Regions from separate parts of the Pseudomonas sp. P110(2024) genome, predicted to be linked through region 1. Evidence: riboswitches for the same ligand, from Rfam matches in the RefSeq annotation. Region 1 holds a riboswitch; the other holds the start of a gene.
What was found. A riboswitch is a leader RNA that binds a small molecule or an ion and turns the genes downstream of it on or off. The one in region 1 is predicted to bind cobalamin.
Positions count from the first base shown of each region.

Region 1 (3,909 bases):
TCATCCCATGGGTAATCACAACCCAGCCATTGGCTGGCCAGGCAGTTGAACAGGTTAACGGCGTTGGCCTTGCCGCCCTGGCGCAGGAAGTGCCAGAGGCGCTCGGCCTGTTCGCCGCGGACCGTGCCCAGGTCGGTAAGCTCAGGATCGGGGCGGTCGTCGCCGGGCACCAGGATCAGCTCGACCCCACGCTCCGCCAGTTCGACCAGTTGCTCGACACCATAGCGCCAGTAGCCGACGCCGCCATGCAGCGACACCAGGATCACCTTGGCATGGCGCAGCACCTGGTCGACATACACGTCGACCGAGGCATGGTTCTGCACCTGCATCGGGTTGGCCAGGCGCACGCTGGGAAAGTGCGCCGGCAGCTGCTCGGCGGTTTCGGCGAGCAGCGCCAGGTGTGAATCACCGCTGCAGAGGATCACCAGGTCGGCGGGGGTCTGGCCGAGGTCGGCGATGCTGTCGTCCGGCACGAAGCCGCCGGGTTGGGTCCGCAGCAGGTGCATGGATCAGGCGCCCAGGGCCTGGCGCAGGCGCGCTTCCAGCTGTGCGGCGTCCAGCGCCTGGCCGATCAGCACCAGGCGGGTGATCCGTGGTTCATCGCTACGCCAGGCGCGGTCGAAATGCTTGTCGAAGCGGGTGCCCACCCCCTGGATCAGCAGACGCATCGGCTTGCCGGGAATCGCGGCGAAGCCCTTGGCGCGCAGGATGCCGAACTCGGTGACCAGCTGGGTCAGGGCGTCGAGCAGCAGGCTCTCGTCGGACTCGGGCAGATCGATGGAGATCGAGTCGAAGGCGTCGTGGTCATGGTCGTCATGGTCATCGCCGTCGTGATGCGAGTCGTGATGGGTACGGCGACCATCGATATGCACCTCGGACTCGGCGCCCACGCCCAGCAGCACTTCCAGCGGCAGGCGGCCGCTGCTGGCCTCGATCACCTTGACCGCCGGCGGCAGTTCCTCGGCCACCTCGGCACGGACCTTGGCCAGGCCCTCGGCGTCGATCAGGTCGGCCTTGTTCAGCACCACCAGGTCGGCACTGGCCAGCTGGTCGGCGAACAGCTCGTGCAGCGGCGACTCGTGGTCGAGGTTGGGGTCGAGCTTGCGCTGGGCATCGACCTGCTCCGGGTAGGCGGCAAAGGTGCCGGCGGCCACGGCCGGGCTGTCGACCACGGTGATCACCGCGTCGACGGTGCAGGCGTTGCGGATTTCCGGCCATTGGAAGGCCTGTACCAGCGGTTTGGGCAAGGCCAGGCCGCTGGTCTCGATAAGGATGTGGTCGAGGTCGCCGCGACGGGCCACCAGCTCGCGCATCACCGGGAAGAACTCTTCCTGCACGGTGCAGCACAGACAACCGTTGGCCAGCTCATAGACGCGGCCGTTGGCCTCTTCCTCGGTGCAGCCGATGCTGCACTGCTTGAGGATCTCGCCGTCGATGCCCAGCTCGCCGAATTCGTTGACGATCACCGCGATGCGGCGGCCCTGGGCGTTGTCGAGCATATGGCGCAGCAAGGTGGTCTTGCCCGAGCCGAGGAAGCCGGTAACGATGGTGACGGGAAGCTTGGCCAGTGTTTTCATGTCGCGATGCCCTTGGCAGCAATGGCGCGGGCATGCAGGACGACAGCCACGGCCCTGCCGGCCTGGCGCGTTCGCCACCGGATCACCCCGCCCGGTTGAAAGTCGAAAACGTCACGAGGCAGGTCTCCTGGCTCGCACCGCTGCGGCTCGCTGGCCGGTGGGCCGGCGCCTTCCCGCGCGCCTGCGCAGTGGCTGTGCCGAACCCTTCAGTGCTTACAGTTGCGGGGGCAGCCGCGGCTTGTACCGCGTTCCCGTCTTAGCTCGGGCCAACGCCCGAGAACCTCGCAGCGGCAAGGCTACGCAGTGCCTGCCTGGCGGTCAACCGCCATGGCGATTGACGCGGGCCCGGCCCCGTGATTTGCTAGCGCATTGCGTTCAGGTGCCCCCGACGGGGGTGAAACGGGAAACCGGTGCGTCGCGCCTCCATTGCTAAGGAGCCGACAAGGCCGGTGCTGCCCCCGCAACGGTAAGCGAGAGAAGCGTCCGAACCACTGTGCCAACAGTAAGGCATGGGAAGGTGACGCCCCACGGAGTCCTGCTCCACCTCGCCAGCCCGGAGACCGGCCTGACACGTGCTCACAGTACACCCCGCGGTGGGCGGGCGTCGTCGTATCACCTGGGCCAATCGTGCCCGGGGTCGTCGCGCATGTCCGTTGCCACAACAAAAGCAGCAGAGGAACGCGTCATGCCCATCACCAGCGCCAAACACAGTATCGCCACCCCCGTCAGCCTCAGCCAGCGACTGATCGTCGCGGTCGGCGCCAGCCTGCTGGGCCTGTGCCTGGTGTACTTCGCCGGTTTCTCGCACATCGAGGCAGTGCACAACGCTGCCCACGATACCCGCCACAGCGCCGCCTTCCCTTGCCACTGAGTAAACCCGCATGATTACGCGCATCGCCCGTACCGCGGGCTTCAGCGGCCTGCTCGCGGCCCTGCTGCTGACCCTGCTGCAAAGCTTCTGGGTCACCCCACTGATTCTCCAGGCGGAAACCTACGAGTCCGCCGCCCCGGTCGACGAACACCATGAGCACGGCGACGCCACCGCGCCCCACGAGCATGAGCACAGCGCCGAAGCCTGGTCGCCGGAAGACGGCTGGCAGCGCGTGCTGTCCACCACCGGTGGCAACCTGGTGGTCGCCGTCGGTTTCGCCCTGATCCTGGTCGCTCTCTACGGCCTGCGTGAACCGAACCGCGTGGCCACCGGCGCGCTGTGGGGCCTGGCCGGCTTTGCCGTGTTCTGCCTGGCGCCGACCCTTGGCCTGCCACCGGAACTGCCCGGCACCGCCGCCGCCGACCTCGGTCAGCGCCAGACCTGGTGGATCGGCACCGCAGCGGCCACCGCCGCCGGCCTGGCGTTGTTGGTGTTCGCCCGGCACTGGCTGCTCAAGGCGCTGGGTGCCGCTCTGCTGGTGATCCCGCACCTGATCGGCGCGCCACAGCCGGCCGTGCATGAAAGCCTTGCGCCGCAAGCCCTCGAGACCCAGTTCAAGATCGCTTCCTGGCTGACCAACGCCGCGTTCTGGCTGGCCCTGGGCCTGCTCAGCGCCTGGCTGTACCGTCGCTCCAGCCAGGCCTGATGCGCGATCTGCCTGCTCAGCCGGCGTTGTACGCCGGCTTTGGCTGTCGCCGCGGCTGCCCGGTCGAGACCCTGGCGGTATTGCTGCGCCAGACCCTCACCCGCAACGCCCTGCCCCTCTCGGCCCTGCGCGGCATTGCCAGCATCGAGCCCAAGGCCCGCGAGCCCGGCCTGCTGGCACTGGCCGAGCGCCTAGGGCTGCCGTACATCTGTTTCGATGCCGCGCATCTACTGGTTTTCGAAGCGCAGCTCAGCCAGCGTTCGCCCACGGCGTACGCGCAGACAGGCTGCTGGGGCGTCGCCGAAAGCGCCGCACTGGCCCTGGCCGGCGATAACGGCCGCCTGCACGTGCCGAGGCAGGTCCTCGGCAGCGCTACCCTGGCCCTGGCCATCGGCGGATAATCCGCCACTCTTCTATACAAGGAACCCCCATGACGGTCTATTTCATCGGCGCCGGCCCCGGCGATCCCGAGCTGATCACGGTCAAGGGCCAGCGCCTGATCCGCCAGTGCCCAGTGATCGTCTATGCCGGCTCCCTGGTCCCCGCCGCCGTGCTGGAAGGTCACCAGGCGCACACGGTAATCAACAGCGCCGAACTGCACCTGGAGCAGATCGTCGAGGCGATGCGCCAGGCTCACGCCAACGGCGAGGACGTGGCGCGCGTGCACAGCGGCGACCCCAGCCTTTATGGCGCCATCGGCGAACAGATCCGCCACTTGCGCGAACTGGATATCGACTACCAGATCGTCCCCGGCG
Region 1 is NZ_JBLIYT010000016.1:37,930-41,838, forward strand. It holds gene cobN (cobaltochelatase subunit CobN) at 1-506, opposite strand, end outside; gene cobW (cobalamin biosynthesis protein CobW) at 510-1,577, opposite strand; cobalamin riboswitch at 1,678-1,877, opposite strand; cobalamin riboswitch at 1,939-2,160, shown strand; gene AC25ND_RS22770 (CbtB domain-containing protein) at 2,263-2,448, shown strand; gene AC25ND_RS22775 (CbtA family protein) at 2,459-3,154, shown strand; gene AC25ND_RS22780 (cobalamin biosynthesis protein) at 3,154-3,555, shown strand; gene cobM (precorrin-4 C(11)-methyltransferase) at 3,585-3,909, shown strand, end outside.

Region 2 (3,909 bases), on a different contig from region 1:
TGGCGGTAACCGCCGGAGCGGGCGATGTTGGTGTTGCTGGCGTTGTAGCGGTACACCTCGAGGTTGCGATAATCGCGCTGGCCGTTGTAGTGGTAGAAGGTGTTGCGCAGCTGGTTGCTGTCGTCGATGCGGTAGTCGGTGATCGAGCGCAGCCAGCGGGTGCGCTGCTCGTAGCGGCCGTCCTCGACGTTGTAGTTGTTGAAGCGATTGTGTTTGTCGATGTGCAGGGTGCCGACCGCCGGCTGCAACACCGGCGTGCCCCAGTACGGGCTGTCTTCCTTCTCTTCCAGGTACTCGATGGCCAGGGTGTGCGAGAGCTGCTCGTTGATGTCGCTGAGCAGCGAGAAGGCCAGGTTGCCGGCACCGTTCTCCTGGCGGTCGATGTAGCCATTGGTACTGGTGCGGCTGTAGTCGAGCCGCGCGTAGTGGCGCGGGCCGTCGCCGCTGTTGAGCGCCTTGTTGAAGCCGACCGAGGTTTCCAGGGTGTCGTAGCGGCCGTAGCTGACGCGGCCTTCGAAGCTGTCCTCATCGCGGTTGGCCAGTTTGGTGATCATGTTCAGGCTGCCGCCGACCGCGCCACTGCCGTTGAGGAACGACGAGGGGCCGCCGAGCAGTTCGACGCGGTCGTAGATCCACGCGCCAACCGGGCGCGCCGTGGCGCCGTACTGCAGGTTGATGCCGTTGAACAACTGGCTGATCTGGGCGCCGTTGAAACCACGGTAAGACACGTAGCCGCCCCAGCCGGGCGGTGCCGAGGCGTTGACCCCGGGCAGGGCGTTGGCGGCGTCCTGGAAGTTGCGCGCGCCGATGCGTTCCATGGTCTTGCGGTCGGCAACGCTGACCGAGGCGGGATTTTCGCGGGCGCTGAGGTTCAGCCGCGAGCCGCTTTCGATGGGGCGGTCAAGATCGAGCGTGGTGGCTTCTTTGGGTTGGTCGGCGGTGGCCGTGACGTTGCTGGCGGGCAGGGTCAGGGTGTCATCCTGCGCCCAGGCGCAGGTTGCGCTGCCTACGAGCAGCGCCAAAGTGGTCATGCGGAACATGCAAGGCTTCCTGGCTGAAATCGGTGGGCGCACGCCCGCTGCCGATCAGGCAGTAGTACTTGGGCGTGGCGATGTCAGAACGCGAGAAGCGAAGCGGGGGAGGCGCGCGGATTGACCAGGGGCCAGCGCTGCTTGGGCAGGGGCGGCGCGGGTTGTCTGGGTAAGGGTTTGCTCGACTCCCCGGCGAGCAAGGCCAGCAGGCCGAAGAACACCGCCAGCAGGGTGGCGCTGAACAGGCTGGCGATCACGCAGTCGCCGCCGGCAGGCAGCACCGGGTCGGTGATGTCCTGGTCGCCCTTGAACACGCCGCTGCTGTCGGCCGCGCACCAGGCGGCGTCATCCAGGCCGGCCAGGCGCAAGCCTGCCATCTGTCCATGGCCCATGGCGCACAGCAACGAGCCGAACAAGATGCTGAAATACAGCACCCAGGCGACTTGCGATCGTGTGTGGCGGGCCAGCTTCATCGGCAAAGCTCGAAGGGAATGGGTTAGGCGTGCGGATTCTACAACTTTTGACACATCTGCCTAGAGTGTTCCGGCGATAAAAAGCATTCGAAACGATACGCCTGCCTGGCTTGACGCCTCTGGGCCCCAGGTGTTCAGATGCCGACCGATTTCAGGTGTCCCATGCCGCCGCGCATGGGGTTAAACGGGAAACCGGTACGAGTCCGGTGCTGCCCCCGCAACGGTATGCAAGTGATGCCTTCGACAGACCACTGTGGCCAATGCGCCATGGGAAGGTGAAGGCGTCTAGTCTTGCGAGCCCGGAGACCGGCCTGGAATGTGGTAGGCAAACTCCTGCGGTGGGCGGGCATGGGCCGGTATTGGCGTGTGCGCGATCCGTGCTCCTGCGTGCTTCTGCGAAAGTCACTTTCGAGAAGAGCATGATTGCTGTGATTCACTCCCGACGTTTATCCCCCAAGGCCCGGACCCTGCTTCTGGGATGCCTGGCCAGTCCCCTGGCACTGGCCGAAAACACGCCCCTGGTCCTCGACCAGCAGATCGTCGTCGCGCCTTCGGTGGAGTCGACCAACGTCGCCGCCATGGCCCAGTACGGCAGCAAGGTCGAGATCGTCAGCCGTGAGCAGATCGAGCGCGCCGGCCCCGGCGCCGACATCACCCGGGTGATGCAGATGTTCATCCCCGGCTTCTACGTCGCGCCGAAGAACGGCCCGTTCGACTACGGCACCTATTCGCTGCTCGGCGGGCGTAACGACGACACCCTGATCCTGCTCGACGGCGTGCGCTTGAACAACCGCCTGTACGGCGGCCTGTACCTGGACACCCTGCCGGCCAACGCGGTGGAGCGCATCGAGGTGCTCAAGGGCGGCCAGAGCCTGTTATTCGGTACCCAGGCGGTGGCCGGGGTGATCAATATCGTCACCCGCAGCCCGCAGAGCCGCGAGGCTTCGGGTGAGGTCAACCTGGGCCTGGACAGCTTCGCCGGCAGCAGCAAGGACGCCCGCGTCGAGCGGATCTTCAGTAACGGCTTCGGCGACCTGGGCCTGCTGGCCTATGTCAGCCACAACGTCTCTGATGGCTACCAGCCGTTTCGCAACCGCGACTACAGCGGCAACGTCAGCGACAAGAAACGCGGTTACGAGGTGACCACCTTCGGCGGCAAGGCGGTCCAGGCCTTCGGCGACGATGCGCGGCTGGAACTGTTCTACCAGTACACCGACGCCAACCTTGATTTCGCCCGGCCAGTGAACAACTACAAGACCACCAACGACCGCGTGCAGCAGATCGCCACGGCGACCTTCGAGCAGCGCCTCAACGAGCGCCTGAGCTACTTCATCAAGGGCCACGTCAACGATTGGGACACCCGCTACACCCGCATCAACAACCGTGACGATGGCAGCCGTAACGTGGTCAACCACGACGACTACTGGGGTTTCACCGACTGGGGCGTGCAGGCCGAGGGCAAGGCCGAACTCGACGGCGGCCATGTGCTGGTGTTCGGTTCCGACAACCAGTGGTTCAAGGGCCAGGACGATGTGCTGGTGATCGACGACAACAAGGCCCAGGCCAATGCGCTGTATGCCCAGCTGCGGCCCAGGATCGAGGCCTTGCCGGACTGGCACCCGAGCCTTGGCGTGCGCCACGAGGCCATGAGCGGCGGCGACAGCGCCACCGTCGGCATGCTTACCTCGCTGTACGACCTGAACGACAACTGGCAACTGCGTGGCCAGTACGGCAGCGCCTACAAGCTGCCCAACGCCGAGCAGCTGTTCGTCAACGAGCCCGGCGACGAGATCGGCAACCGCGACCTCAAGCCCGAGAAGAGCCGCAACGCCGAGCTTGGCCTGGACTACCACGGCCTGCTTCTGGCGCGCGAATTCAGCGCCAGTGTCACCGTGTTCCGGCGCAAGATCACCGACCTGATCACCCTGGACGGCAGCCAGTGGGTGAACGGCCAGGGCCAGGTGCAGATGCGGGGTTTCGAGGCCGATGCACGTATCCAGCTCGACGACCAATGGAGCCTGCAGGCCGACATGACCCGTAACCTCACCGAGTCGCGCACCGGGGCGACGATCAACGACGTGCCGAGTTTTTTCGCCCGCTCGCGGCTCGGCTACGAATCGGCGGACCGCATGTGGGGTGCCGGAGGGGCCATTCGCTACATTCGCGATGTGGTCAGCTCCAAGGGCGTCGAGTACGGCCATTACTCGGTGGTCGACGTCGATGCCTACCGCTACCTGGACGGTGCCCGCCAGCACCGGTTGAGCCTGCTGGTGGAGAACCTGTTCGACCGCGACTATGTCACCAGCCGGGCGAGCAACGTCGACAATCTCGGACGGCCGTTCACCAGCGAACTGCGGTACACCTACACCTTCTGAGGGGCGTGAGCATGGACTACCAGCGCGTGT
Region 2 is NZ_JBLIYT010000004.1:284,217-288,125, forward strand. It holds gene AC25ND_RS08685 (TonB-dependent receptor) at 1-1,040, opposite strand, end outside; gene AC25ND_RS08690 (DUF2946 family protein) at 1,115-1,504, opposite strand; cobalamin riboswitch at 1,641-1,833, shown strand; gene AC25ND_RS08695 (TonB-dependent receptor plug domain-containing protein) at 1,924-3,879, shown strand; gene AC25ND_RS08700 (hypothetical protein) at 3,891-3,909, shown strand, end outside.
Region 2: it holds a riboswitch for cobalamin, as region 1 does, so the genes downstream of both, AC25ND_RS08695 (TonB-dependent receptor plug domain-containing protein) here and cobW (cobalamin biosynthesis protein CobW) in region 1, are expected to answer to the same signal.